DNA from 2 places in the Kribbella italica genome. Region 2 is predicted to be linked to the other one. Evidence: riboswitches for the same ligand, from Rfam matches in the RefSeq annotation. Region 2 holds a riboswitch; the other holds the start of a gene.
The links. Region 2 has a riboswitch for cyclic di-AMP ahead of HDA39_RS34470 (hypothetical protein). Riboswitches for the same ligand answer to the same signal wherever they lie in the genome.
Positions count from the first base shown of each region.

Region 1: another riboswitch for cyclic di-AMP. It lies ahead of HDA39_RS33275 (C40 family peptidase); the one in region 2 lies ahead of HDA39_RS34470 (hypothetical protein).

Region 1 covers NZ_JACHMY010000001.1:7,129,501-7,151,813, reverse strand. Annotated here, with positions in the region: gene HDA39_RS43920 (P-loop NTPase family protein) at 1-382, shown strand, start outside; gene HDA39_RS33340 (GIY-YIG nuclease family protein) at 385-1,221, shown strand; gene HDA39_RS33335 (hypothetical protein) at 1,211-1,510, opposite strand; gene HDA39_RS33330 (TolB family protein) at 1,601-2,398, shown strand; gene HDA39_RS33325 (GNAT family N-acetyltransferase) at 2,440-2,916, shown strand; gene HDA39_RS33320 (aminoglycoside phosphotransferase family protein) at 2,933-3,811, opposite strand; gene HDA39_RS33315 (MFS transporter) at 3,821-5,251, opposite strand; gene HDA39_RS33310 (TetR/AcrR family transcriptional regulator) at 5,336-5,995, shown strand; gene HDA39_RS33305 (hypothetical protein) at 5,992-6,399, shown strand; gene HDA39_RS33300 (VOC family protein) at 6,377-7,036, opposite strand; gene HDA39_RS33295 (YegP family protein) at 7,155-7,340, shown strand; gene HDA39_RS33290 (YciI family protein) at 7,388-7,750, opposite strand; gene HDA39_RS33285 (right-handed parallel beta-helix repeat-containing protein) at 7,927-9,747, shown strand; gene HDA39_RS33280 (pyridoxal-phosphate dependent enzyme) at 9,766-10,734, shown strand; cyclic di-AMP (ydaO/yuaA leader) riboswitch at 10,978-11,164, shown strand; gene HDA39_RS33275 (C40 family peptidase) at 11,164-12,009, shown strand; gene HDA39_RS33270 (response regulator) at 12,151-12,807, opposite strand; gene HDA39_RS33265 (histidine kinase) at 12,804-14,015, opposite strand; gene HDA39_RS33260 (ABC transporter ATP-binding protein) at 14,322-15,209, shown strand; gene HDA39_RS33255 (ABC transporter permease) at 15,238-16,056, shown strand; gene HDA39_RS33250 (DUF3073 domain-containing protein) at 16,274-16,468, shown strand; gene purM (phosphoribosylformylglycinamidine cyclo-ligase) at 16,702-17,772, opposite strand; gene purF (amidophosphoribosyltransferase) at 17,966-19,525, opposite strand; gene HDA39_RS33235 (helix-turn-helix transcriptional regulator) at 19,914-20,768, shown strand; gene HDA39_RS33230 (response regulator transcription factor) at 20,776-21,759, shown strand.
Region 2 covers NZ_JACHMY010000001.1:7,401,127-7,408,728, reverse strand. Annotated here, with positions in the region: gene HDA39_RS34480 (pentapeptide repeat-containing protein) at 138-1,505, shown strand; gene HDA39_RS34475 (2'-deoxycytidine 5'-triphosphate deaminase) at 2,051-3,277, shown strand; gene HDA39_RS34470 (hypothetical protein) at 3,808-4,827, opposite strand; cyclic di-AMP (ydaO/yuaA leader) riboswitch at 4,827-5,019, opposite strand; gene HDA39_RS34465 (ATP-dependent DNA ligase) at 5,407-6,390, opposite strand; gene HDA39_RS34460 (hypothetical protein) at 6,832-7,350, shown strand.

The DNA.
Region 1 (22,313 bases), 260 kb from region 2:
GCCGTACGGCGAGGGCGATCCGTACAACGAACGGATGGCCCTGCGGAACCTCGCGTCGGTGTGGGCGAACTACGCCGCGAGCGGGGTCGATCGGGCGATCATCGCGCGGGTCGTCGAGGCGGAGGCCGACCTGGCGGCGTACGCGGAGGCGATCCCGGGGGCCGAGATCCAGGTGTGCCGGCTGGTGGCGTCGGTCGACGTGCTGACGGAGCGGGTCCGGCGGCGGGAGGTCGGGTCGTCGTACGAGGTGCTGGTACGGCGGTCGGTCGAGCTGGCGTCGAGTCTCGAGGCGTCGGGGCCGACGGATTTCGTGGTCGAGACGAGTGGGCGATCGCTGGCGGACGTCGCAGTCGAGGCGTTGACGAAGGCGAGCTGGATCTAGCCGTGTCCGGCGTACTGCGGGAGGCTGCGGCCGAGGCGCCTGGCAGGGCTGGGGTTTATCTGTTCCTGGGCGCTTCGGGTGAGGTGCTCTATGTGGGGAAGGCCGGCAACCTTCGGCAGCGGCTCGCGCAGCATGCTGCGGCGAAGGGGCCTCGGGTGGGGCTGGCCAAGAGGTACGACCTGGTACGACGGGTGGTCTGGGAGGTCGCTGCTTCCGAGGAGGCGGCGGCCTGGCGGGAGTCGGAGCTGATCTTCGCGCTGCGGCCGCCGTACAACGCGAACACTGGGGTGCGTGGGGTCGCGGCGGTGGGGCAGGATGCTCGGGTTCCTTACCTGGTGGTGCGTGAGGAAGCGGCGGGGGTGCTGCGGTTCGCGCTGGAGACCGGCGTGCCGGGTGAAGGGCGGGCCTACGGGTGCTTTCCGCATCTTGGGAAGGGAGTGGCATCCTCGTTGGGGATTGCGTGTAGTGACGGGTACACGGCGCTGCTTCGGTTGCTGTGGGCGAGCGGCGGTGCGGGCGATTTGATGCCGGGGGCAATTACACGGTCAGCGCCGGGCGAGTTCTCGGTGGTGGTTGACGACAGGACCGCGCTGCACGGGTTCCTCAGCGGGACTCGGGCGAAGCTGGTCGACGAGTTGTTGCTGGGGGCAAGCGAGCGGCCGGCGTTCATGATGCCGGCGTTGCGGCGGGACCGGGAGGCGGCACTGCGGTTCTTCGCGGGTGGGCCGAGGCTCGTCCGCGAGCGGCGGCTGCGGCACGGCGTACGGGGTCGGGTGCTGGAGGTGGAGACCTACAGGCGGCTGGTGCGCGAGGAGATCGCTCCGGTGATCAAGGGGTGACCTCGGTCCAGCGCCACCAGGCGGACTCGCCGTCGATGTGGAGGAGGTACTCGGCGACGGGAGTGCCGTCGGGAGATTCCAGGGTGAGGGTGGCGCGGATCTGGGCGGTGGCGGCGGCCCAGGCTTCGTCGTTGGTTTCCAGCTCGGCGAAGAGGTGCTTCACCTCGTCGTAGGCCGGGGTGGGCTCGACGTGCGCCTGGAGCCAGGGGTAGTCGGCACCGACGACGACCAGGTCGGCGACCAGTTCGTCGCCACGCTTGAGGTGCCAGATCTGAGAACGGTCATCCACGGGATCGAGCCTAAGCGCTGTCAGCGGGCCGGGTAGGTTTTGGGTATGGCGCGGCGACTTGGAGCGGGGCAGACGGCTGAGGTTTACGTGGTGGACGTTCGGACGGGGGTGAGTCGGCTCGTCTTTGCGTCGCAGGAGATCCTGGTGGAGGCGCCGAACTGGTCGCCGGACGGGAAATGGCTGCTGCCGAACGGGGACGGGAAGCTGTTCCGGGTTTCGGTGGACGGCGGGGAGCTGGAGGAGATTCCGCTCGGGGGTGTGCCGCCGATCAACAACGACCACGTGGTCAGCCCGGACGGCGAGACGGTTTATGTCTCCGCTGAGGACGGGCACCTGTACGCCGTCACCGCCGGGGTCGCTCGGCGCGTGAGCAACGAGCGGGGCGCGGGGTTTCGGTACTACCTGCACGGGGTTTCGCCGTCCGGGTCGACCTTGGCCTACATCGGGATGGACAGCGCGCGGAACACGAATGTGTGGACGATTCCGGCGGCCGGCGGGATCGACGTACCGGTGACCGACGACGAGTTCGCGGACGACGGCGCCGAGTTCGGGCCGGACGGGGAATGGATCTACTTCAACTCGGAGCGGGCTTCGGCGAACGCGCAGTTGTTCCGGGTGGCCGGCGACGTGGTGGAGCAGTTGACCGACGACGAGCGGGTGAACTGGTTCCCGCACCCGGCGCCGGACGGGTCGGCGATCGCGTACGTGAGTTTCCCGCCGGGGACGGCCGGGCACCCGGCGGATGTCGAGGACGTGCGGGTCCGGCTGCTCGAGCAGGGCGAGATCCGGGAGATCGCGACGGTGTTCGGCGGGCAGGGGACGATGAACGTGCCGAGTTGGTCGCCGGACAGCCGGTTCTTCGCGTACGTCGCCTACCCGGTCCGATAACTCCTTCGCGGACGGCGCCGGCCGAGTTGTAGGTTCGCCCCATGGTGTCGGTGAAGCGGGTGTCGGCGGAGCACGCGGACGCGCTGCTGCGGTTCGAGCTGGAGAACCGGGCGTACTTCGCGCGGGTGATCCCGGACCGCGGCGACGCGTACTTCGCGGAGTTCGCCGACCGGCACGCGGCGGTGCTGGCGATGCAGGACGCCGGCACGGACCACTTCCACGTGCTGGTCGACGACGGGCAGATCCTCGGCCGGGTCAACCTGGTGAACATCGTCGACGGGTCGGCCGAGCTCGGCTACCGGATCGCGGAGTCGGCCGCCGGGCGCGGGTTGGCGACGTGGGGCGTGCGCGAGGTCCTCGGTACGCCGTACGGGCTCCGGCAGATCACCGCGCGCACCACGCTGGACAACCTCGCCTCGCAGAAGATCCTGGCCCGCGTCGGTTTCGTCCGCACCGGCGAGGTCGAGCTCAGCGGCCAACCCGGCTACAGCTATGTGCTGGCGACGCCCCAGGCGTAGGGCGCTCAACCAGAGATCACACGAGGGCTTCGGCTATTTGATCGGCCAGGTCGATGCCGACTCGGGGCTGGTGGTGGAGGCGTTCCCACAGGGCTGAGCTGACGGCTCGGGCCTGGGTGGCGCGGCGGGAGAGGTCGCGGTCGACGGCGGCGGCTTCGCTGTAGGTCGCGATCCGGCGGAGGAGGCCGGCGGACAGGTCGTCGGCGATCTCGTCGATGCGGTCGCGGACGATCGTGGCCGCGTCGAAGGCGGCGCTGCCGGCCAGGCCCTTGGGGTCGATGACGAGCCAGGGTTCGCGGTCGGCGCGCAGGACGTTGGCGAAGTGCAGGTCGCCGTGCAGCATCGTGTCGGTTTTGTCGTCCCCGAAGGCGGCGATGGTCTCCAGCGCGGCATCGATGAGGCGAGCGGGCAGCGGATTGCCCAAGTGTTTGCTTTGGGCAAGCATTTGACGGGACCAGCCGGCCAGTGTCGAGGTCAGGCGCGGGATCTCCGGAGGAGCCGGTACGGCGAGCCGCCGGGCCAGCTCGCCGGCCACCACCCACGGATCATCGGTTGCCGAGGACAACGTCTCCCCCGAGATCCGCTCCAGCAGCATGGCGAAGTCCGCGTCGTCCCGCTCGAGCAGCCGGACCGCGCCCGCACCCGACCACGCGGCCAGGGCGGTCGGCTCGTAGCGGTTGCCCGGGTGCGGGAACGACAGCTTCAGTACGACGCGCGCCCCGTCGCGCAGCGCCGGGACGATCAGCGCGACCTGGCCGTGGACCGCCGGCCCGGTCGGCGTACAGCGCCATCGCCCGAGGTGGTGCTCGGTGAGGCCGGGGAGATGTTCGATCCAGGTCCGGCCGGGAGCACCCTCTCGGGCGATGGTCTGCTCGGCGAAGGCGGCGGGAATCACCCGCACAATCTATGCGGCGGCCGCGGCTTCCGTCAGTTGCTCGGCGGTGGGCTGGATCTGCGGCGTCACCATCGTGACGACCACGTTCGCGACGGCGAAGAACGCCGCGATCAGCATCCCGCGCTGGAAGCCCTCGACGAGAGCCTGCTGCTGGGCGACACCAGAAGCCAGGGCGTCCGTCGTACGGGTGATGGACAGCGTGGTGACAATGGCCAGCCCGAGGGCGCCGCCGACCTGGTACATCGTGGTCACCGCGCCGGAGGCCGCTCCGGCCTCGTGGTGCTCGACCTCGGAGACTGCCGCGATCTGCGCCGGTACGGCGACGCCGATGATGCCGAGCCCGAACAGGACGAAGCCGGGCAACAGCTCAGCGGCGTACGCACCGCTGGCATCCGCACGGGACAGCAGGATCAGCGCGGCCAGGCTCAGCACCGAACCGCCGAGTTGGACCGTGCGGGTCCCGACCTTCTGGACCAGCTGTGACGCGGCGACCGCTCCGAGTACGGCGGCGAAGCCCATCGGGAGGAAGTGCACGCCGGCCTGCAAGGCGGAGTCGCCGCGGACCTGCTGCAGGTAGATCGCGGTCAGGAAGAACATCGACAGGAAGCCCGCGCCGTTCAGCGCCAGCGAAACACTGGAGACGCTCAGCGCTCGCGAACGGAACAGCTTCAGCGGCACCAGCGGCGCCTTCGACCGGGACTCGACCAGCACGAAAGCCCCCAGCAGCACCACTCCGCCGATCAAGAACCCGAGCACCTCGAAAGATCCCCACCCACGAGGCTCGGCGCGGACCACGGCGTACACGATGGCCAGCAGACCACCGGTCCCCAGTACGGCGCCCGCGGTGTCGAAGCCGCGCGGCCGGTCCTCGTTGTGGCGCATGTCGGGCACGAAGACCGGGATCAGCGCGACCAGCGCGAGCACGATCGGCACGTTGACGAAGAAGACCCACTGCCAGCTGAGCGAGTCGACCAGTACGCCGCCCGCCACGACCCCGAGCGTGCCACCGAGTCCGGCCAGGCCACCCCAGACGCCCATCGCGATGTTCCGCTCACGACCGTGCGCGAAGGTCATCGTGAGGATCGCCAGCGCGGCCGGCGAGAGCAGCGCGCCACCAAGTCCTTGCACAGCACGCGCCCCGATCAAGAACTCGGGCGTCGTCGCCAGCCCGCCGACCAGCGAGGTGACGCCGAACAGCAGGAGCCCCGCGACGAAGACCCGGCGCGGGCCGAGCAGGTCGGCCATCCGGCCGCCGAGCAGCAGGAAACCGCCGAAGAGCAGGGTGTACGCGCTGATCACCCATTGCAGCGTTTCGGCCGAGAACCCGAGATCGGCCTGGATGTCGGGCAGCGCGACGTTCACGATCGTCACGTCGAGCACCACGATGAACTGCGCCAGGGCCAGCACCGCCAGGGTGGCCCAGGGACTGCGTTGCTTCACAACTACCTCACAGGAGTCTACGTCGTACGTATACGCTGTATGCTGACGTCGTACACGCTAGGTCTACGGTGTAAACTTGTCAACATGCCCACCCTCACGAAGCGGCTCGACCCCACCCAGGTCGTCGACAGCGCACTGGAGCTCGCCGACACCGAGGGCCTGGACGCGGTCACCCTCCGGCGGCTCGCGCAGCTGCACGAGGTGACGCCGATGGCGCTCTACCGGCACTTCAGCGACAAGAACGACCTGCTCAACGCGCTCGGCGACCGGCTGCTCGCCAGCATCGAGCTGCCGGAGCGGTCGGACCGGCCGTGGGACCAGCGGCTGCACCAGATGCTGACCGCGTTCGTCGACGCGCTGCGGCCGCACCCGCGCGTGGCCGGGCTGACCCTGGGCCGGATCCTGATCGCCGAGCCCGGCCTGGAGATGGCCGAGCGGACGATGGAGCTGCTGGTCGAGGGCGGCTTCGACACCGACTACGCCGCCGAGGTCGGCCGCCAGTCGATCTGCTCGCTGATCACGCTGGTCACCACCGAGCCCGGCTCCGGCGAGGACCCCGAGCCGGTCGCCCGCGAGCAGGCCTTGCGGGTCAAGCGCGCCGCGCTCGGCGCTCTGGACCCCAAGCGCTACCCGCTCATCACCAGCGCTGCCGACACCCTGATCTGCCCGACCTCCACCGACCAGTACTACGCCCTCGGCGTCGACCTGGTCGTCGCCGGCATCCGAGGCGTCCGCGGCGCATGACCGTCAGCGTCCTGACCTACCTCGAGCAGACCAGCCCGTACGACGTCCGCCCGGCCAAGAACGACACCGCCGAGGTCCGCCGGGTCGAAGAGGTCTCCCCCGAGTTCGCCCGCTACTTCTACAGCTCGGTCGGCGGCGACTGGCACTGGACCACCAAGCTCGAGTGGGACTGGGCCCGCTGGATCCAGCACCTGACCCGGCCGGCCTTCGAGACCTGGGTCGCGCACACCGGCGGCGTACCGGCCGGCTACATCGCCCTGAAGGGCGAGGGCACCGAGGTCGAGGTGGAGAACTACAAGGCCCGCGGCATGCGGCCCTACAAGACAGAGCAGGAGGAGCGCCCGGACGCCGACGGCCCGCCGCCTGGTCCGTGGCCCGGGGCTAATCGGTCAGCTGCTCTTTGAGGTCGCCCAACTGGTCGGCGAAGCCGGCTGCCTCGATCTGCTCGACCACGGCAGCGGCCGGGCCGCCGGTGCGGATCAGTAGTTCGGTCAGGTAGAGCAGGACCGGCAGGCGCTCCTCGTCCGTGGCGTCGGGGTGCCGACGGAGGGCTGCTTCGAGAACGCGGATCCCCGCCGCCTCGTCGCCGCGCGAGTCGGCCTGGCGGGCGGCGTTCAGCAGGGCCCGCTCGAACCGGTCGCCGGTCTCGGCCTCCTCGGCGACCGCGCTGATCCGCAGCCAGTTGCCGGCCGGGTCGATGACGGAGAAGCCCGCCCCCGCGCCCTGCTTGCGGCGCGGCCGGGTGATCCGCGGCAGCCCGGCGATCGGCAGCTTCCCGTACGCCGTACGCAGGCCGGCCGCGAACTCGTCGTACAGGGCCTGGGTGTCGGGGACCGCGACGATCACGCTGAACAGGGAGTTCTCCACGTCGTACGCGGGCAGGCCGAAGAACTGCAGGTCGAAGCCGTCGTCGCGGGTCACGCCGAGGCACGGGTACGGACGGTCCTGGCGGTAGGTCAGCCGGAAGCCGAGCGCTTCGTAGAACGGCACCACGTCGTCGAGCTCGCGACAGGGCAGCAGCGGAATCGTCCGGGCGCTCATGGCGCACATCGTACCGTACACCGTACGACTCAGCGGGTTCCCGGCCGGTCGGGCGACACGAAGTGAGCCGAGGGCTACGCTCCGAAGGGTCGTCAGACCATCACACGGGAGGTTCCTTATGGCGGGCAAGTTCGAGCTGTACGAGGACAAGTCGGGCGAGTTCCGGTTCCGGCTCAAGGCCGGCAACGGCGAGGTGATCGCGACCAGCAGCGAGAGCTACAAGACCAAGGCCTCGGCGCTGAACGGGATCGAGTCGATCAAGAAGAACGCCGGCGACGCGAAGGTCGACGACCAGACCTCCTGATCCAGGCGGCGGCAGGGGCTCGTCGAGTCCCTGCCGCCGGTCCGTCGCTACCGCGCCTGCTCGAAGACCACCTCGCGGACCTCGACCCCGAGGCCCTCGATGCCGGCGTCCGGGATCATCGCGGCCAGTTCCTCGACCCGCGCGCGCGACGCGCACTCCAGCAGGTAGTAGCCGGCCAGGAACTCCTTCGCCTCCACGAACGGCCCGTCCGTCACCGCCGGGACGCCGTCGCGCACCTTGACCACCGAGGACTTGGCCGGCTCGGCCAGCGCGACCGTGCTGTGGAACTCGCCGGACTCCTGGACCGTGGCCAGGAACTTCCCGTGCCCGCTGAAGACCGCCTGCTGCTCGGCCTCGGTCAGGGCGCTCAGCACGTCGGGGTTGATGTTCAGCACTACCAGGTACTTCACGAGTGTCTCCTCCGGTTTCGGCTCCCGGAGTGGGAACCGCTCGTCATCAGTACGGAGCCGCCTCGCCCTTCTTGACATGCTACGAACTCTGGCGGCCACCCGAGTGGTTGTGGCACGGTGAAGTCTCGGAAAGCCGGTTTGCTGGGGGAGCCGCGAACGGCTTTGGGGGATTTCTGATGCGTCGCGCCGTCTTGTCCTGTCTCGTGCTCGCCGCCGCGCTGCTGGTTCCGGCCAGTCCGGCGCAGGCCGCCACGATCACCGTCACCACCACCGCCGACGTCGTCAACGGCGCCGACGGACTCACCTCACTCCGGGAGGCGGTCAGTACGGCGAACGCGGCCGCGACTCCCACGACGATCACGCTCGCCGCCTCCGCGTCGTACGGGCTGAACCTGTGCGGCGACAACGACACGAACGCCTCCGGCGACCTGGACAGTACGTCGGCGCAGCCGCTCACCATCGACGGCAACGCCTCGACGATCGACCAGAACTGCGCCGGCGAGCGCGTGCTCGACGCCATCGACTCGGACGGCTCGATCGCCTTGCAGGAGGTCACTTTGACCGGTGGGGACGACGTCGACGGCGCCGCGCTGCGGCACAACGGCGACGCCTCGCTCACCGACTCCACGGCGACCGGCAACAACGCCGGTACGGGCAGGGTCCTCGCCAGCTCGCTCGGTGGCGCAGTGCTCGACCTGACCGACTCCAGCATCCACGACAACACCGGTACGGGTGTGGCGCTGTCGTTGGGCACGGTGCACCTCACCGATACGACGGTCGCGAACAACACCGGTCGCGGGGTCGGCCTGACCGACGGAGCCCTCACGGTGACCGCCTCGACGATCAGCGACAACGGCGGTGACGGCGTACGGACTACTGGGCAGGGCTCTGGTCTGTTCACTCTTACTAATACGACTGTCGACAACAACGGCGGCACCGGAGTCATCTGCTCGGCCTGCGGCGACCTCACTGTCACCGGCTCGACCATCACCAACAACCACCCGGCCGGGACGAGTCAGGGCGGCGGCGTGCAGGTGCTGTTCGACCAGGACGCGCCGGCGGACCAGCCGGTCGTCACGGTGACCGAGTCGACGATCTCCGGCAACTCGCGGACCGGTGCGGGCGGCGGTATCAGTACCGGCATCATCGAGAACAGCGGTGGTCCTCCCCCGGCGCAGATCCACGTCGTCCGCTCGACCATCAGCGGCAACACGGCGTCGGGCGTCGCGGACAGCCAGGGTGGCGGCATCTCCGCGCTCACCGGCGAGGTCCGGGTCGACAACTCGACCGTGACGGGCAACAGCGCGGACGCCGCGGGTGGTGGCATCTACACGCTCGCCCACGACGTCCACCTGCGCCACGCGACGGTCTCCGGCAACACCGCGGGCGGAGTGGGCGACAACGTGGCGACCAGCGCCGGGCTGCAGACCTTCGGCTCGATCCTGGCCGGCGGTGGCGGCACGAGCGACTGCGGCATCGAGCTGGCGACTACTTCTACTGGCTACAACCTGGACGGCGACGGCAGTTGCTCGCTGGCAGGCACCGGCGACCAGAGCAACGTCGGCAGCCCACAGCTGGGCGCACTGGCCGGCAACGGCGGACCCACGCAGACCATGCTGCCGCTGGCTGCTTCGTTGGCGAACGGACTGGTCCCCGCGGCCGCGTGCACTGTACTTACTACGGACCAGCGCGGCACCGCCCGGCCACAGGGCACCAACTGCGAAGCCGGAGCCGTCGAGGTCACCGAAGCGCCCTCTGCTCCCAGCTGCACCCACACCGGCACGAACGGCAGCGACCTGCTGATCGGCACCCCGGGCAACGACGTCCTGTGCGGTCTGAAGGGCGACGACCTGCTGCTCGGCGGTGGCGGCAAGGACATCCTGTACGGCGGCAAGGGCAAGGACCTCCTGATCGGTGGCCCCGGCAAGGACGTGCTCGACGGCGGGCCGGGCAAGGACTTCTGCCTGGGGATCGGAGACACGCTGATCTCCTGCTAGACAAGGTAGTTTCAGCCCATGCTGACCTTCGACGACGTACAAGCAGCCGCCGACCGGATCGCGGGAGCGGCACACCGTACGCCGGTGCTGACGTCCCGCACGCTGAACGAACGGGTCGGCGCGGAGGTGTTCCTCAAGGCCGAGAACTTCCAGCGGATCGGGGCGTTCAAGTTCCGGGGCGCGTTCAACGCGGTGAGCCGGCTGACCGAGGAGGAACGGGCCCGCGGCGTCGCGGCGTTCTCGTCGGGCAACCACGCCCAGGCGGTCGCGCTGGCGGCTCGGCTGGCCGGGACGCGGGCGGTGATCCTGATGCCGGCCGACGCGCCGCCGACGAAGGTCGCCGCGACGCGCGGGTACGGCGCGGAGGTGATCCACTTCGACCGCTACACCGAGGACCGGGCGGCCCTGGCGGCGAAGCTGTCGGAGGATCGCGGGCTGACGCTGATTCCGCCGTACGACCACTACGACGTGATGGCCGGGCAGGGCACGGTCGCACTCGAGCTGATCGAGGAGGTCGGTCCGCTCGGCGCGCTGCTCGTCCCGGTCGGGGGTGGTGGGCTGATGGCCGGCTGCGCGACCGCGGCGACCGTCCTGTCCCCCGGCATCCGGATGATCGGCGTCGAGCCGGCCGCGGGCGACGACCACGCCCGGTCGCTGGCAGCCGGGCACCGGATCGAGATCGCGGTGCCGCGGACGATCGCCGACGGCCAGGCGGTCTCGATGCCGGGCGAGCTGACGTTCGTGGTGAACCAGCGGCTGGTGGAGGAGTTCGCGCTGGTCTCCGACGACGAGATCCGGGCCGCGATGGCGTTCGCGTTCGAGCGGCTGAAGGTGGTCCTGGAGCCGAGCGGCGCGAGTGCGCTGGCGGCGTTGCTGGCCGGCCGGGTGGAGGGCCTCCCGGAGCGGGTCGGAGTGGTGCTTTCAGGCGGGAACGTGGGCCTGGAGAGGTTCCTGGAGCTGCTCGGCGAAGGGCAGGCTGGGTACTGACTGTGCCCGTTGTCACACAGCGCGACCTTGGACTGTGACCCAGGTCACCAAAACCGGCTGCGCGGACGCCTGAACGACGCTCAGACACGCTCAGGACACCTGATGTTCAACACCAGTCGCTGACCCGTCAGAGAGCCACTCAGGGCCTTTTGAGAGGGTCCCTGTGGATTTGAGGGTTTGCGCCGTGATCGTTCTGTTATACAGTCGTCGGCGGTTCGACAAATTAGACGAACTGCAGGTGTGTCAACGCCGAGCTCTGCCAGGCGCACCTGTTCCCCTCGAACAACCATGGCAGAGGTGGGGGACCCAGGATGTTGGGTCCCGGCCGTGAGTGGCCGGGTCCCTGGGGTGAAGTCCGCGGGAGCGGACCGGGCGATCGACTTCCAGCCCGAACCCGACAGCTAACTCCGCAGGCGTCGGGAGACAACCATGCCCGTCACTGCCCGACGGACAGCGCTTCTGCGCGCCGTCACCACGAGCGAATCCAGTACCCGGCCGACCGGACGGACGCTGGCCAAGCACCGCAAGACCAGCAAGCCCTCGGCTCCCCGGGCCGCGGCAGCCGTCCTCTCGGTCGGCCTGGCCGTCTCCGGTGGAGCGGCGCTCAGCGTCGTCGCACCGGCCGACACCGCCCACGCGGGAACCTCGAAGACCTCCTCGGCCGCCTGGGCCCGGGGCAACAAGGCGATCAGCACCAAGCCGCTGCTGCGCTACGGCGACGCCGGTTCGGCCGTTCGTTACGTCCAGCGCTCCCTCGACGTCCCGGCCGGCGGCTGGTACGGCTCGGCCACCCGCACCGCGGTGGCGAACTTCCAGCGCCGCGTGGGCCTGCCCCGCAGCGGCTCGATGACCGTGAACACCTGGCGCTCGCTGTTCTACGCGGCCAGCCACGGTCTGCTGCACGGCGGCTCCGGCAAGGCGACGACGTTCCAGGCCAAGGTGCTGAAGGAAGCCGCGAAGCTCAAGGGCACGCCGTACCGCTACGGCGGCACGACGACCAGGGGCTTCGACTGCTCGGGCTACACCGGCTACGTCTACAAGAAGGCCGGCAAGAAGCTGCCCCGCACCTCGCGCCAGCAGTACAGCGCCACCAAGCACATCAGCCGTAAGGCGGCCAAGCCGGGCGACCTGGTGTTCTTCAAGAGCGGTGGCGGCGGCGTTTACCACGTCGGCATCTACGCCGGCGCGAACACGCTGTGGCACGCCTCGAAGCCGGGCAAGCCGGTCGCGAAGGCGAAGATCTGGAGCTCGAACGTGGCCTTCGGCCGCAAGTGAGGCTCCGGACCGGGTCCTGACCCGGTCCAGACCGTCAGCGAGACCGGATCCCCCCTCCGGTCGCTGACCTGAAACCGGCCGTGCGTCGCCGCCCCACCCCTCCGGCGGCGCACGGCCGGTTTCCTTTTGTTGATACCGCCTTTATTCGTCCAGGAGCCCGGCGTCGTGGGCCAGGATCGCGACCTGGACCCGGTTGGTGGCGTTCAGCTTCACCAGCACCCGCGAGACGTGCGCCTTCACGGTCGCCTCGCTCATGAACAGCGTCTTGCCGATGTCGGCGTTCGACAGCCCCTTGGCGACCGTCGCGAGCACCTCGCGCTCCCGGTCGGTGAGCGCGGTCAACCGCGCCCGCGCGTCCCGCTGCCGGTCCGTCCGCGGGTCCGCCGCGAAGTGCCCGATCAGCCGCCGTGTCACCGCCGGCGACAGCATCGCCTCGCCGGCCGCGACCACCCGGACCGCCTGTACCAACTCCCGCGGCGGCGTGTCCTTCAGCAGGAACCCGCTCGCCCCCGCCTGTAGCGCGCGGAACACGTAGTCGTCCAGGTCGAACGTCGTCAGGACGACGACCTTCGGCGGATCCGGCAGCGCCTGGATCTCCCGCGTCGCGGCCAGCCCGTCCAGCCGGGGCATCCGGATGTCCATCAGGACGACGTCCGGCCGGTGCTCGCGGACCATCGCGGCCGCGTCGGCACCGTCCTCGGCCTCGGCGACCACCTCGAGGTCCTCGTCGGACTCCAGGATCATCTTCAGCCCGGCCCGGACCAGCGCCTCGTCGTCCACGATCAGCAGCCGTGTCATGACTCTCCTTCTCTGCCGTCCGACCACGGCAGCCAGGCTTCGACCCGCCAGCCGCCGTCCGGCGTGGGTCCGGCGGTCAGCTGACCACCGGACAGAGTGACTCGCTCGCGCAGCCCGACCAGCCCGGCGCCCGAGCCCGGGAGCAGTGAACCAGCCGCGACCGGTCGCACGTTCGTCACCCGGACGGTGACGCCGTCGCCTTCCGCACCGCGGACCACGACCTCGGTGGTCGCGCCGCGCGCGTGCTTGTGGACGTTCGTCAGCGACTCCTGGACGAGCCGGTAGACGGTCCGCCCGACCAGCGGCGGCACGCCGTCCGGCAGGTCCAGCGCGCTGCGGACGTCCACGCCGGCCGCTCGCGAGTCGCCGACCAGCCGGGCCAGGTCGGACGCCTTCGGCACCGGCGCCAGGTCGGCGCCGTCCTCGCTCACGTCCGCCTTGAGCACACCGAGCACCTCGCGCAGGTCCTCCATCGCCTGGCGCGCGGTCTGCCGGATCAGCCCGGCGGAGCTCTCCACCTTCTCCGGGCCGACCGCGGGGTTCACCTCGAGGCCACCGGCGTGCAGCGCGATCAGCGACACCTTGTGGGCGAGTACGTCGTGCATCTCCTGGGCGATCCGGGCCCGCTCACCCAGCTTGGCCTGCTCGGCGCGCAGCTCCCGCTCGGCCTCGGCCCGCTCCGCCCGGTCCCGCAGCGACACCATCAGGTCGCGCCGCGCTCCGACGTACGCGCCGACGGCGACCCAGCTGCCGACCAGGAAGGGCCCGGTGAACAGCAGCACGTACGGGTCGCCGCCGTCCTGCCAGGTGCTCGCGACGTACGCCGCGTAGCCCGCAAGACTCAGTACGGCGAGCCAGACGTCCCGGCGACGAATCGCCAGCGTCAGCAGCGCCAGCCCCATCGGGACGAAGATCTGCCCGCCGGCCATCGCCAGGATGCCGATCACGGTCACGGTGATCGGGTACCTGCGCCGCCACCAGAGCACGAGCGAGGCGATCACCCCGATCGCCAGCACCACCCAGCTCTTGGTGATCCAGCCCCTCGACCCGCTCGTGCTCGCCGCCTGGGCCACGATCGTCAGCAGGCTGAACCCGATGTACAACAGGTCGCGGAAGCGCGGGGCGTGCCGGACGAACCAGTCGTACCACCGGCGCACCCGGCGGTACGGCCGGCGGAGCCAGCTGAACCGCTCGGGCGCCCGTTGCACTCCGTCAGCCTAGGGTGTGTCGCCCAATCCCCCGCCGTAGCGAGCAGGTGCCCGGTGCGGTAGCTCGGTGCGCGGGAGACGAGCGCTGCGATGCGAAGCATCGTGAGCTTGGCTCCCGTGCAGCGAGATGCCGTGCCGGGTGCCGCGCAGTAGGCGGGGGATTGGGCGACACACCCTAGCGCTGGGTCATACCTTTCGTCCCCCTCACGGGGGTCCTGGAGTAGCGGTGGTGGCGACTTTCGTAGGGGGCCGGTCGAGACGGTCGGTCGATGTGGCGCGGGGGTCCGGCGGGCGAGAGTAGTGGACATGATCACCGTCGAGAACCTGAGCAAGCGGTACGGCAGCACCACGGCTGTCAGCGATGTCTCCTTCACCGTCCAGCCCGGCAGCATCACCGGCTTCCTCGGGCCCAACGGTGCGGGCAAGTCGACCACGCTGCGGATGCTGACCGGGCTGACCCCGGCGAGCTCCGGCACCGCCACCATCAACGGCAAGCGGTACGCCGACCTGCCGAACCCGGGCCGGGTCGTGGGCGTCATGCTCGACGCCGCGGCGCAGCACCCGGGCCGCACCGGCCGGGAGACGCTGGCGCTCAACGCGAGCGTGCTCGGCGTACCGAAGGCCCGCGCGGACGAGATGCTCGAGGCCGTCGGCCTCACCAGCGCCGCGAAGCGCCGGGTCGGGCAGTACTCGCTCGGCATGCGGCAGCGGCTCGGCATCGCCAACGCGCTGCTCGGTGACCCGGCGGCCCTGATCCTGGACGAGCCGGCCAACGGCATGGACCCCGAAGGCATCCGCTGGATGCGCGGCCTGCTGCAGGACTTCGCCGCCCGGGGCGGCACCGTGATCCTGTCCAGCCACCTGCTGGGCGAAGTACAGGCGACCGTCGACCGGCTGGTCGTGATCGGTGGCGGCCGGATCGTCGCCGACGGCTCGCTGGGTGAGCTCCTGGCCGGCAGCGGCACGCTGGTCCGCGGCCTGGACCCGATCGGCCTGAACCAGGCCCTGACCGCGGCCGGGCTGAACCTGGAGCCGCTGCAGGACGGCTCGCTGCGCGTCGACGCCACCGCCGAGCAGGTCGGCCGTGCGGCCGCCGCCGCGGGCCAGATCCTGCTCGAGCTGCGCGAGAGCGACAGCGCCGGCCTGGAGGAGCTGTTCTTCCAGCTGACCACCCCGACCGCCGTCGCGGCCTGACCACTTCTTCCACCAGGAGCTTTCTGACATGACTGTCACCGAAATGACCACTCCGGCACCCGCCACGACCACCGGTAAGCACCGGGCCGACGCCGTGTCGACCAGCCTGCCGCCCGCGCGCGGCCAGTCCTTCGCCAAGCTCGTCGGCATCGAGCTGCGCAAGTCCGTGAACACCCGCAGCGGCCGGGTCCTGATCCTGGCCATCCTGGCCATCGCGATGGCCGCCCTGGTCTGGGAGCTCACCCACCTGGGTGACGGGCCGGCCCGGTTCGACGGGTTCCTCGGCGCCGCCTCGACCGGCGTACTGCTGATCCTGCCCGTCATCGGTGTGATGGCGATGACGAGCGAGTGGACCCAGCGGACCGCGCTGACCACGTTCACGCTGTCGCCGCGCCGGGTCCGGGTCCAGCTGGCCAAGTTCGCCTCCGCGGTGGTGCTGAGCGCCGTCGTACTGACCGCTACCGCTGTCCTGGCGCTGGCCGCGACCGCGCTCGGTGGAGCCGTCGGCGGCGACGGTACGACGTACGCCGGGATGGGTGGAGCGCTCGCCGGTGCCTACCTGAGCACCGCGCTGAACGTCCTGATGGGCGCCGCCTTCGGTGCCGTCATCGCCCAGACCGCGGCCGCCGTGCTGGTCTTCTTCGTGGCGCCGACCGCCTGGTCGCTGGCCGGGCCGGCGCTGTTCAAGGACAACGCGGACTGGCTGGACGTGTTCGGCGCCTTCGGCCGGATCGCGGAGCGTGACCTGCAGGGCATGGTGCCCGAGACGCTCACCGCGGTCGCGGTCTGGGTCGTCCTGCCGACCATCGCCGGACTGTGGGCAAGCTCACGTCGCGAGGTGAAGTAGACAGCGCTTCCGAGCGCAAAAGACGCGGTGGGCCTGACCGGTTTGAGGGGACCGGGCAGGCCCATCGGACTGTCATCGGAGGACTTGGGGCGTCCGACCAGGGGGCGGTGCGTGTGTCGATCCCCGGCTCCGGGTAACCTAGAACCACGATTACTGACGACTGATCCGTGGGCGCCACGCTGCGTACCCGGTTGACTTGTGCGAGGGGGTCGACGCTATGGGGCGCGGCCGTGCAAAGGCCAAGCAGACGAAGGTCGCTCGCGACCTGAAGTACCGCACCTGGGACACCGACCTGGACCAGCTCAAACGAGAGCTGGCCGGCGGGGACGAGGGTGGCGGTACCCGTTCTGCAAACGGTGACGCCGACACAGACGCCGGCGATGACGCCGACGACTACCACCCCCGTCGGTAAAGCAACAGCAGCTTCAGTGACTGGTCCAAGCGCCTAGGCGCCTGGACCAGTCGGCTGTGCTCGATCGACGGAGTTCGTCACACCGGTACCGCAGGTCATGTCAGCCTGCCGTTTTGCCGTCGCCGGTGTGGCTCGCGATGCCTGTCTGCTCAGGTGGCGCTCACCCGCGGTGAACGCCACCTGAGCAGAAGTACGCCTGGACCGTGCGGCGCTTCGCCGTCCCCAGGCGCGGATCAGCTCGCGTAGTCGCCCTGCAGCTCGACGCCGGTGCTGCCGGTGCTGACCTCGCCGCAGACCCAGGCGGGGATCTCCCGCTCGGCCAGGACGGCGATCGCGCGGTCCGCCGCGGCCGGGTCCAGGACCGCGACCATGCCGACGCCCATGTTCAGCGTCTTCTCCAGCTCCAGCCGCGGTACGTCGCCGAGCTGCCCGACCAGGCCGAAGACCGGCGCCGGCGTCCAGCTCGACCGGTCGATCCGGACCGCGAGCTCGTCCGGGATCACCCGGGCCACGTTCGCCGCGAAACCGCCGCCGGTGATGTGCGACATCGCGTGCAGCGGGCGGTCGCCGTCGGCGTTCAGTGCCCGGATCAGCTCGAGGCAGTGCTTGGCGTAGACCCGGGTCGGGGTGATCAGCGTGTCGCCGAGGGTGCCGCCGAGCTCGGGGACCTCGCGGTCGAGCTGCCAGCCGGCGCGGTCGAAGAAGACGTGCCGGACCAGGGAGTACCCGTTCGAGTGCAGGCCGGACGAGGCCATCGCGACGACGACGTCGCCGGCCTTGACCCGCTCGGCGCCGAGCAGTTCGTCGGCCTCGACCACACCGGTGGAGGCGCCGGCGACGTCGTACTCGTCGGGCTCGAGCAGGCCCGGGTGCTCGGCGGTCTCACCGCCGACCAGCGCCGTACCGGCCTCGACGCACGCCTCGGCGATGCCCTTGACGATCTGCGCGATCGTCTCCGGGACCACCTTGCCGGTGCAGATGTAGTCGGTCATGAACAGCGGCTCGGCGCCGCAGACCACCAGGTCGTCGACGACCATGCCGACCAGGTCGAACCCGATCGTGTCGTGCCGGTCCATCTTCTGCGCGATCGCGACCTTGGTCCCGACGCCGTCGGTCGACGTCGCCAGCAGCGGCCGCCGGTACGCCGTCAGCGCGGTCGCGTCGAACAGCCCGGCGAACCCGCCGAGGCCTCCGACCACCTCGGGACGGGTCGCCTTGGACACCCACTCCTTCATCAGCTCGACGGCCCGGTCCCCGGCCTCGATGTCGACTCCGGCGGCGGCGTAGCTCGCGCCCTGGCTCACGGTGTTCTCCTTCGTCGGCGGGACGGCGTCCCGGAAGTACGTCGTACGGCGAACCTGCCGGCCGTCGCTCGGCCTCTGGTGGGCATCCGCAGGTCGCCACGACCGAGGCGCTGCCGGGCTCGATCACGGCCACCGGCCGACCACTCCCTGGTGAGGGACTGGTCGACTCGGGCCGGCGCGATCATCGGGGTGACTACGGGCGGGAGAGCGCGTCCGCGGCGCCGGCGCCACCGGCGACCGAGGCCAGGCCGTCGACGTCGGTGACCGGAAGCTCCAGCAGGTGCTTGCCGATCCGCTCCGGGTCCGGCAGCTCGACCGGGTAGACCCCGTCGAAGCAGGCCCGGCAGAGCTTGTCCTTCGGCAGCGTGGTCGCCTCGACCAGCGTGTCCAGGTCGATGTACCCGAGCGAGTCGGCGCCGAGCGAGCGGCAGATCTCCTCGGTGTTCAGGCCGTTGGCGATCAGTTCGGCCCGGCTGGCGAAGTCGATGCCGTAGAAGCACGGCCACTTCACCGGCGGCGCGGTGATCCGGACGTGGATCTCCTGCGCACCGGCCTCGCGCAGCATCTTGATCACCGCGCGCTGGGTGTTGCCGCGGACGATGGTGTCGTCGACCACGACCAGCCGCTTGCCCTCGATCACCTCGCGCAGCGGGTTCAGCTTGAGCCGGATGCCGAGCTGCCGGATGGTCTGGCTGGGCTGGATGAAGGTCCGGCCGACGTACGCGTTCTTGACCAGGCCGGCGCCGTACGGGATGCCGGACTCCTCGGCGTACCCGATCGCGCCCGGTACGCCGGACTCCGGCGTCGCGATCACCAGGTCGGCGTCGGCCGGGTGCTCGCGGGCCAGCCGGCGGCCGATCTCGACGCGGGTCGAGTGGATCCGCTGGCCGGAGATCTGGGTGTCCGGGCGGGCCAGGTAGACGAACTCGAACAGGCAGCCCTTGAGGTCCGGCTCCGCGAACTTGGTGGAGCGCAGACCGTCCTCGTCGATCGCGACGATCTCGCCCGCCTCGACCTCGCGGACGAAGCTGGCGCCGACGATGTCCAGCGCGGCAGTCTCGCTCGCCACGACCCAGCCCCGCTCGAGCCGGCCGAGCACCAGCGGGCGGATGCCCTGCGGGTCGCGCGCGGCGTACAGGGTGGACTCGTCCATGAAGACCAGGCTGAACGCGCCCTTGACCTTCGGCAGCACGCGGGCCGCGGCCTGCTCGAGCGTCAGGTCCGGGTACGCCGCGAGCATCGAGGTGAGGATGTCGGTGTCGGAGGACGCGCCGTGCTTGGCGTTCGCCTTCGCGTGCTCGACCTCGAGGTCGAGCCCGAGATCCAGGGAGTCGCTGCCGTCCAGCGTGGCCGCGAGGTCACCGGTGTTGGTCAGGTTGCCGTTGTGCGCGAGCGCCACCGACCCGGTCGCGGTGGACCGGAACGTCGGCTGCGCGTTCGCCCAGACGCTGGAACCGGTCGTCGAGTACCGGCAGTGCCCGACGGCGATGTGCCCCCGCAGCGACGCCAGGGTCGCCTCGTCGAAGACCTGGCTGACCAGGCCCATGTCCTTGTAGACCAGGATCTGACTCCCGTTGCCGACCGCGATCCCGGCCGACTCCTGCCCTCGGTGCTGCAGAGCGTAGAGCCCGAAATAGGTGAGTTTGGCGACCTCTTCCCCAGGAGCCCAGACTCCGAAGACGCCACAGGCGTCCTGCGGACCCAGATCCTGCGGGTCGAGATCATGAGTGAGCCGACCATCGCCACGAGCCACGGCAGCAGTCTACGGGACGGTTTTCACCAGCAGACCAAGCAGTAGCCGGTCGGGTCATCACTGACCGGCGGTTCCTCTCGAGCTGCCGCGGATCCGGCGGTCAGCCCCAGCAGCAGCATCGCTGAAACCGACACCGCCAGAAACCTCTTGATCACAGTGTGTCCCCTCCGAAATAATCCAAACCCATCTACTGAGCGCGCTAAATCGACGCACCCTGTATATGGTCGGTTCCAAACGAGTGTTGGAAGGGTTGTGGAAAGTGCTGGAACCGCTGGGTCTGGACGAGGCGACCTCGGCGGTCTACCACGCCCTCCTCCGCGCCCCAGACAGTACGCCGGAGCAGATTGCCGCGCTAGTGAATAGGTCATTGACCGAGGTTCACCAGCTAATGGACGAGCTGCGCAAACTCGACCTCCTGGTTCCGACCTGGACCAACCCCGACGTCGAGCACGCCGTGCACCCCCGGGTCGGCCTGGCCGGCCTGGTCGAGCGCCGCCGCAGCGAGCTCAACCGGATGCTCGGCGAACTGGCCGAGGCCTCGGCGACCGCCGAGGTGATGGCCGAGCAGTACAACGAGCTGCTCACCTCGCGCACCAGCGGCGACGTCGAGTTCCTCAAGGGCCGCGCGAACGCGTCCCGCCGCATCGAGGAACTGGGCGCGAAGGCCAAGGACTGTTTCTGGGGCCTGATCCCTGCTCACGTCGACGACATCGTCGCCCCGCCGGAGGAGTCGCCCGACCTGCCGCTGCTCGATCGCGGGATCAAGATGCGCAGCGTCTACCTGCAGAGCATGACGATCTCCAAGCCCGGCCTCGAGTACGCCGCGTACATGCACAAGCGCGGCAACGAGGTCCGGGCCACCCCGACCCTGCCGCTGCGCCTCCTGATCATCGACCAGGAGATCGCGATCATGCCCCTGAACCCCGCCGTGGAGAGCGCCGGCGCGGTCATCCACCGCAGCCCCGCCGTCCTCGCGGTGGCCCTCGCCCTCTTCGACTCCTACTGGTCGCGCGCCACCGACCTCTTCGCCCCCGAGGACCGCGACAACGAGTCTCCCCTGACGCCCCACGAGGCCGAGGTCCTCCGCCTCCTCGCCGGAGGCGCCAAGGACGAGCAGGTTGCACGCCTCCTGGGCATCTCCCTCCGCACCGCCCGCCGTATCACCGCAAACCTCTCGGACCGCCTGGACGCAACGTCCCGCTTCGAGCTGGGAGTAGCCGCCGCCAAGCGCGGCTGGGTCTAGCCGACGGATGTACGAGTCGCTGGGCGTCACCGAACTCACGCTGCGCATCTATCGTCATCTGCTCGACCAACCAGACGCTGAGAGCGCAGCGCTGGCTGCCGCGGCAGCCTGCGCGCCGGACGAGGTCGCTCCCGCGCTCAGCAAGCTCCGTGAACTCAAGCTCCTGATCCCTCGCTGGACCGGAGGCGGCGCGGAGTACGCAGTTCATCCGAACGTCGGCTTCAAACTGCTCGCGCGGCAACGCCGGCAGCAACTCGACGCGTTCACCGAGGAATTTCGGCGGGACGAGGCCGAGGCCGAATTGCTGGTGCAGCGGTACACCGACTTTCAGCGCCACAAGCACGCTCAAGACATTGAGATCGTCGAGGGCCGGGAAAAGACCCACGAGCGAATGGAGCAGTTCCAACTCCAAAGATCCATCTGGGGATTCAACCCCACCACGAAGGATGACGGTTTTGGTGCGCCGGAGGATTCCCCGGACCGCCCGTGGCTCGAACGGGGAATCAAATACCGGATCATCTATCTGGCTACGGCGTGGAAAGTGCCGAGATTTGCCGAGAACTGGCGCTGGATGCACAGCTACGGTGCAGAGAGCAGAGTGGTGCCGAGCCTGCCGATGCGGATGATGATCATGGACGGCGCGGCCGTGGTGATGGCACTCGACCCCGACGATCACTCTCGGGGGATCGTGGTACACCACAGCCGGAGTGCCGTGCTGCTGGCCACCGAGCTGTTCGAGAGCTACTGGGCACGGGGCGAACTGCCGCCGCAACTGCGCGATGACGCGGCGTCTTCGGGGGAGATCAGCGCTCAGGAATCCGCGTTCCTCGCGTTGCTGGTGCAGGGGGCAACCGACGAGCAGGCCGGGCGGAAGCTCGGCGTATCTCTGCGGACCGTGCGGCGGATGGCGGCGAAGCTCGGGGAGCAGGTGGGGGCTTCGGGGCGGTTCGAGCTGGGGGTTCGGGCGGCTCAGCGGGGATGGGTGCGGTAACCCGTGGAATTGACCGTCGGGTATTTGTGGACTGGACCGGTTCAGGTGCACCAGCCGTGGCGGGGTGTTGTCAATGGGTTGTGGTCGCGGCAGAAAAGTGCGGGCGGGGTGAGCCATTCCACACCGTAGGGGAAACGGGGCGGCGCGGTCGGGAGTGGGATCGCCAGGGCGAGTGCAAGGGTCGCGACGAGTGCCGGCAGCGGGGCGGACCGGAGGGTGGTCATGGTCGGCGGCTCCTTTCGGGCATGACTAAGCGCACGGCAATAGCCGCGAGCGTTCGTGCGGGGGTTTTGCGCAGCTAATCGAGCCGGCGGAGTGGGCGCTCCGAGCGCCTCCCCAAGAGGCTATTTCCGCCCGGGAGGACCAGCAAGACTCCCGCCCGGCCGCATGGTGCATTGGCACCACGCGGCCTCCCGCCGCGGACACGGACCTGGTCGGCCGCACAGGGCGCGGGCACGGACCTGGTCGGCCACGCAGGGCGCGGGTTCCAAGGGCGCGGTGAGGCCGCGTCAGGGCGGCGGGACCTGCAGGAGTGGGTGGGCAGCGCGTACGTG
Region 2 (7,602 bases):
TGGGCCTACGGGCTCACATCCTGGAGACCAGCTCAGCTGACCGGTGGTATACCCGCAGGCGCATGCGGCCGGAAGGGGCACCACACAGTGCGGCATGGCGCTCACGCCGACGCCTTAGCCGCTGCGATCGTTGACGCATGGAGAAGGGGCACGCAAAGAGCGCAGATATAGATTCACCGAAGGCGGCACAGACACCGCAGGTCGACGGCGACAAGAGTGTTCTCAAGCCGAGGCATGTCATCTGGGCAGCGGTCGTGGTCGCTCTCGCGAGCGTTGCAGTAGGACTGCCGCTCGCTGGCTGGCTTGCCGTTGGAGATGGAGTTGTTTGGTGGGACCCACGCACCTTCAGCTTGCCATCGAGCCAACTATACGACGTCGTACGTAGCACAATCGCGATCATTGGGCTTGTCGGTATTGGTTCGGCTGCGTTGATCGCGTATCGCCGGCAGCAGACAACTGAGCGGCAACTCAATCTTGCGGCCCGGAAGCAAGATCTTGAGAAGAGCGCCGAAGAGCGGGCTGATCGCGCAGATTACCGATCTCGATTTAGTGCCGCGGTCGACCAGTTGGGCCACACCGAGCCGTCGATACGGATTGCAGGCGTCTACGCGATCGCGCAACTCGCCGATGACTGGGGCCAACGGGAGCCATCGCAGCGTCAGGTCTGCGTAAATGTGCTGTGCGCGACTCTCCGGTTGCTGTCGCTCCGGGTCAACGAGGACGATCCACAGGAACTGAAGGAGCAAGAACGCTCGGAGATCCGGAATGTGATCACCCAGGAGATTGCGCGCCGCTTGACCGGAGCATCGGGCGGATCATGGTCAGACTGTGATCTGCCGCTCGCCGGGGCACGCCTTACTGACGCCAAGTTCACTGGGTGCACATTCCGGGGCGACGTTTCCTTCGAGATGGCTGTCTTCGACGGTCAAAGATCTGCGGATTTTGAAGAGGCCGTCTTTAACGGCCAGGTTGACTTCACCGCCGCTGCATTCACGTCGTGGAAGACGTCTTTCAAGGGCGCCAGGTTCGCAGGGGGTACCGTCCGCTTTGATCATGCTAAATTCAACGGCTCCAATAGCGTTAATTTCCGCGGTGCGCGATTCGAGTCTGGGGAGGTGCGATTCTTTGAGACTGCATTCAACTCAGCGATCATCGACTTTCGCGAAGCGGAGTTCCTTACCGAGACCGTTGTCATGGAAGGGTCGCTTGGTGGACGCGTGTCTGCCGTAGGTGTCTCGGCGCCGAACATGCTGTGGGATCAGGAGAGTTGGTCGACGCCCAGCACTCACTCGCATGTGCAGTTCTCCGCTGTCGTGAAGGCCGGCGAGGGTCGTGGGCAATCCGATACGCGCGTGCTGTTAAGCAAGGCCAAGTTCACAGGAAGAGTGCTGTGGGACGAGCGAGAGGCTCCGTCGGCCTGGCCCGGCCATCCCGCACCGAAACAGGCACCAGACGCAGCCCAAACCGCGGACCCGCCCCCTGACTCGTCTCCAACGTCCGTATGACGCAGTGGACCTATCGCCGTGCCTGCAGACTGCGCGCATCGGTCAACTCCTGGCCCGCTCGATTCGATCAAGGTTGACGGGTCCTCCACTTTGGCCAGGGAGAGCACTCTTGACGGGAGGAGTACGGGGTCCGGATCATCGAGCGGCCGGCGGACGGGTTACTCAGTGGTCAGATGCCTGGGATGGGCGCTCGCCGCTCTAGTGTCTGGGTTCGCCGGTCTAGATCGAGTCGGTTACCAAGGGCTGGGTTGTGCCGGCAGCCGGCATGGGCAGGCGCTCCGGAGAGCGTGCCGGTCCTGGTGCACCTTCGATCGATAAGGAGGGCCGCACTGGCGGCCATTGGAATCCGTGGATCTGTTGAGTGAGGCAACGGATACTCTCCGATGACACCCGATTCCCAAGGATTCGAGCCGGCGTCGTGTGTCCGACGGACCTCCACTCCGGACCAGAACCGGCAGGACGGTCTGAACTCCGACCTGCGTCGTGCCCAGGCTCGCGTCGTGTCGCTAGACTCCGACGAACCACGAAGGAGGAGACTGGGCGTCATGGTGGACCTATCTGCGGGCAAGGATGGAGTGCTGCCAAATCAGCACCTAGAGAAGGCGATCGCGGACGGCATCATCAGTGCACCCGGCGGGGACATCCCGGCTGCCAACATCCAGCCCGCGAGCCTCGACCTACGCCTTGGCGACGTGGCGCACCGGATCCAGTGCAGCTTCCTTCCCGGAACCCACACAGTGGACGATCGACTACGCGAGCTCGGCAAATACGAACTGGATCTCACTGGTGAAGACGGAGCGGTGCTTGAGGTCGGGCTTCCGTACGTAATCCCGCTCATGGAGCGACTCCAACTGCCGCATGGAATGCGAGCACGAGCGAACCCGAAGAGTTCGACCGGGCGCGCCGACGTCTTTACTCGCGTGATCACGGATCGTGGCCCACGCTTTGATGATATTCAAGCGGGCTATGCCGGCCGTCTCTACCTCGAAGTTGTCCCTCTCTCTTTTCCGATCAGAGTTCGACGCGGGCTCACCCTCAATCAGCTGCGACTGTCTGTCGGAGACGCTGCACTCTCCGACGCGGACATCAAGCGGGAACATGCTGAGAGTCCGTTGTTGTCGGTCGCGGGGAAGCCTGTAAACCCGAAAAACCTACAGCTGTCCTCAGGTCTGTTTTTAGGCCTGAATCTGCGCGGCCCTAAAGGCAGAGGCGTCGGATGGCGGGCGCGGAGCAGCGCTCCGTTGCTTGACCTGAGCAAATCCGGAGCGTCCGACCCTCACCTGTTCTGGGACAAGGTGGCTCGAGAGGAGGGCGACCGCATCATTCTGCAACCGAACAGCTTCTACCTCCTGATGTCGCACGAGGCGGTCACCATCCCACCGCACTTGGCCTCAGAGATGGCCGCCTACGATCCAACGAGCGGCGAACTCCGGACGCACTATGCCGGGTTCTTCGATCCCGGCTTCGGATACAACGCCGAACAACGCGGGGCAGGATCGACTGCCGCGTTGGAAGTCCGCGCCCACGACGTCGCCTTCATGATCGAACATCGCCAACCTGTCTGCAAACTGACCTTCGAGCGCATGATCGAACCGCCGACCATGCTGTACGGCGAAGGTGGCTTGGGATCGAACTACCAGGGGCAAACGGAGACACTTGGCAAGCATTTCAAAATCGAAAGAGACGACATCCCGCCTACTCCCGCTGATAGCCGCCGTGGGATGGGCCGCCTTGAGTCCGAACAACTTGAGTTCACCGCCGCTGAGGAGTGAGAGTTCCGTGTCACAGACTCCCGACCCGGACGCCTGCCGAGGACAGGATGATCTGGGCAAACTTGAGCACGATGAGACAAACGACGTCTGGTACCAATGCGACTACGACCCGCGGCGAGATGTCTACACCTGGGTAATCCTTCCTCCGGTTGAGGATTGAGTCGAGGAGGTTGACGGGTGGTGACCGTCGATGCTGGCCGAGTTTCCGTGCGCCAGTAGATCGCGCACGACAGTGTCACAGATCGGCAACGATCAGCTACGGGGGTAGCACGCTGAACCGTGGATCGTTTCCTCTGTGGACATAGACACACCAAATAGCCTGTCGCTGAGCCGCCTCACATGTAAGGCTGTCTACACCCGACCGAGTAGGGACACATCGTGAAGGTCGTTAAGGACACCAGCAGCGTCGAGCGTGCCAAGCAAGTTGCCCGGAACCCCACTGATTACTTCGCGCGAGGACGGGCCGAGGTACGGGCCGAGGCCCGGAGACCTCGACCCGCACCCAACAAGGCGCCCCAGAAGGCCGACGACTAGGCCGTCGGGTAGTCAGCGAACCTTGCGTAGTTCGCACAGGTGGCTGCGAAAGCATCCGCGATCACCTGCGCGGTCCGCACATGGTCTTCGGTGATCGCCTCGCAGTCCGGGCTGTCGATGGTCACCATGCCGAAAACGTCACCCTCCTCGCCGGAAACATGCAACGCGGCGAATGCCTTCCACACCTTCCGCTTGTTCCATGCGTATGGCGCGCCGTCCTCGCCTAGATGCCAGATCCGGGGCTGCTTCGCATCCAACGCTCGGAATGCCTCGTCACCGCGGGCGTTGTCGCCCTCTCGCATGACCAAGCTCGGCTTCTTCCGCTCGCCTCGCTTGTCGATGGCTCGGAGTAACCGGTGGGGCGCGCGACCCTCGACCTGCCAATAGATGACTCGGACGTCGGAGACGCTCCCACCTAGGTACTCGACGATGCCCGATTGCATCGTCACCAGGGCTTGCCCGTATAGCTGAGCCGGCAAGGTTTTCTGGTCGTCCGGGAGCGTCATCGGGTCGAGGCTTCCGAGGCTGATCAAGGTACCGATTAGAGGCCGCAACACGACTTTGGAGAGCAATATCTGCTCCTCAAGCGCGCGCATCACGTCCGCCAGCTCCGTCTGCTGGCGATCGATCTCATCCTCGCGGTCCGCAAGCCTAGCTTCTCGATCTGCAAGCTCTCGCTCACGGCTAGAGATCTCGGCCGCCGACGTCCGATACTGGACCAACTGCGCAGCTACGTTCAACAGTGCGCCAGCCACTACGGCGGCGAGGCCGCAGTAGGTCAGGAAGGTCTCCAGGGTGGTGTGAATAAACAACGCATTCACATTGCCCGTGGCGCCCGGTGCTCTGACCTGCGTCCACCAGCCGACGCCGGTGAGCACCGCGCTTAATCCGTTCAGCGCAAACCACCAGGAGGGCAGCAGCGTCCTCCACGGTCGGCGCGCCAACTGTCCTGCCGGCTGGCTCCCGGCCGGCAGTAACGCGGGCGTCGTCTCCTGACGACGCTCGATCTTGGGCATGGTTGTCTCCAGACGCCTGCGGAGTTAGCTGTCGGGTTCGGGCTGAGAGTCAATAGCCCGGTCCGCTCCCGCGGACTTCACCCCAGGGACCCGGCCACTCACGGCCGGGACCCAACATCCTGGGTCCCCCACTCCTGCCATGGTTCTTCGAGGGGAGCGGGTGCGCCTGGCAGGACTCGGCGTTGACACACCTGCGGTTGGACACTCTGTGTCCAGGTAACAGCCGAGATTACACCCATTCTCGAGGTGCTTGTGCCTGGACGCCACGACGCGCCGGAATGCTGTCCGGCGCATGTGGGATGGACCTGCCCACCTTGTGTCGTGTTGTGCTGCGTTGTGCCAACGCGCAGCACTCAACGAGTGGACACCAGGCTCACTCCATCTCCTTACTGGCAAGGGGTTCTAGCACTCCTCAGGGGACTGTCCACTGAGGAGTAAGGGCGCAGGACGGGAGTCCTACGTGGCCGGCATCCGCCGGAGGAGACGCTCAAAGCTATGTAACTCGGCGATGTTTCTATTGCCGCTACGAATACTGTTTGTAATAGCGGGTTTGAATCGTATTGGACCGCCGCCGAAGCATCAGAGAGTGGGAACTTCCTCCGGCTTCAAGTCTGCTCGGTACCGCACGTATCGCAGCCCGTGGCGCCATTGGCCAGCCTGCATCGCGGCGTCGGCCAGGACCTCGACCACGACGTCAGGGCGGACCTTGGTCAGGGGCTTCTTTGAGTCCTTGCCACCCCAGCGCACCGACGCGATCTCGTCCGGCCACGGGTGCCCGCGCGACGCAGGACGCAGCACAGCGCCGAGCTGGCGAGAATCCGCAGCACCGAGTGGAACCGTCCGCCCCACCATCACGAATTCACCGGCCCGGTATCGGCCGGCGATCACCACCTCGGGACGATCAATCGGGCCGATCACGCCGCCAACGATCACTTCGACGGAGTCGCGGCGCTTGACCTTCAGCCACTCCCGCCGACCGGGGACGTAGCGGGAGTTCGCGGCCTTCACCACCAGGCCCTCGATCCCCATCGCTTCAGGCAGCACGTCGAACCACTCCTGCGCTTCAGCAAGATCGTCGGTTACCGGCGAGATCTGCAACGGTGGCCTCCATCGATCGGCGAGCTGCTCCAGCCGCCCGCGTCTCACCGTCCAGCGCTGGGTGCGCAGATCGACGCCACCAACCGCGAGGAGGTCGAACGCGACGAATGCCGCCGGCACAGACTTCACCAGCGCGTGGGCCTTCGACGGCGAGGTGACCATGCGACGTTGCAGCGCGTCGAAGCTGAGCCTGCCCTCGACCAGCATGGTCAGCTCACCGTCGAGCACGACGCCGGGCGCGAGTTGCCGTTCGGCTGCGGCAGCGATGTCAGGGAACCGGTCAGACAGGTCATGCCGCTGCCGCGACCAGATTCGGGCGCCGGCCTCGCTCCGGACGACGACCGCGCGGTAGCCGTCGAACTTGGGTTCGTAGCGCGCCCCGCCAGGCATCGACGCCGGCGCCGGGATGTGCTCGGTGAGCCTGGCTAGCTCGACCTCGACGGGGCCGGCCAGGTCCGGCGGCAACCGGGCCTGCGCCTCAGTTCTGCGAGCCTGGGGAGCCACGTCGTGCCCGGAGAATCGACAACCAGCCAAATCGAGGCCACACCACGACTCGGACTCGCCGGGCCACGACGAGAGGATCCCGCTGCGGGCACGTACGTGCGTGCTCCGGCAGATCGACCCCATCACACTTGGCGCATCGCCGAGCCATACCGCCAGAATGCGCCCACGGGCGCGCTTGTGTCTTGCAGAACTCAGATTGTCACCAGACCGCGTACGGGCAGTGATCAGCTGGAAACGTCGCCGTACGGCGGCCGGTTCGCCGGCGCGAGCGAAATCCCTTCGGCCTGAGCCTTGGAACGGATCGCGTCTCCGCCAGGTCAGCCAACTTTTCGCGCACCGAGACCCATCTCAGCAGGTAGGAGGTCAGTCCTCCTTGACTGATCTGACGAAAGGAACGATCAGATGAAGACTCGACGACGAGTTGCTGCCGGCCTGGTCTTGGCCCTGCTCGGGGCAGGGCTGGTGAGCGGTATACCGGCGGTGGCGGCCGGCGGACACGACATCGCGTCTGACAAGGCGACCAGCCTGAGCGCCGGCGGACCCGCGGTTATCTCGCGGGACGTCTACCTCACCAACGAGGCTGTGACAGGTACTGCGCTCCTACCGGCCGGAGCGAGCCCCCGCGTGATCTACCTTGCGGCTGGCAACTACAGGTTCACGACCTACCTGAGCGACTCGGCGCCGGCGGAGGAATGGGACACCTACTTCGTCCTCAAACAGGGCGGGACGTACAACTGGCGTTGTTACATCGACGGCACGGGGGATGCGTGGCCGAAGGTCAACTACCACGGGAAGTGTCTGCTCCGCCCTCACAATTCGGACAGGCCCGACCTCTGGCTGCCCGGCGGCGGCGGCGCGGTCCAGTGGACTCGGTACAAAGGCACGTTTTACTGGGAGAGCAAGCTCTGGAAGGAGGGCTGAAATTCGTCCAGTACTTACCTCAGTCGGCACCAGCAAGTAGCGCAGGAGGCGCAGGCCCGCCGTTCACGGGGAGTCAGGCTGCCCGGCGCTCGGCTCTCGCCTTGGGCCAGTCAGCACCCCCGGTCCATACCCACCGATTGCTGCCAGGGGCCTCAGGCCGGTAGGCCAAGGGCCAGCCGCAGAACTCGTCGGCGGTGCGCCCCATCCGCTCGGCGGCGCGCCGTTGGTCGTCCCAATCAGACACGTAGAACA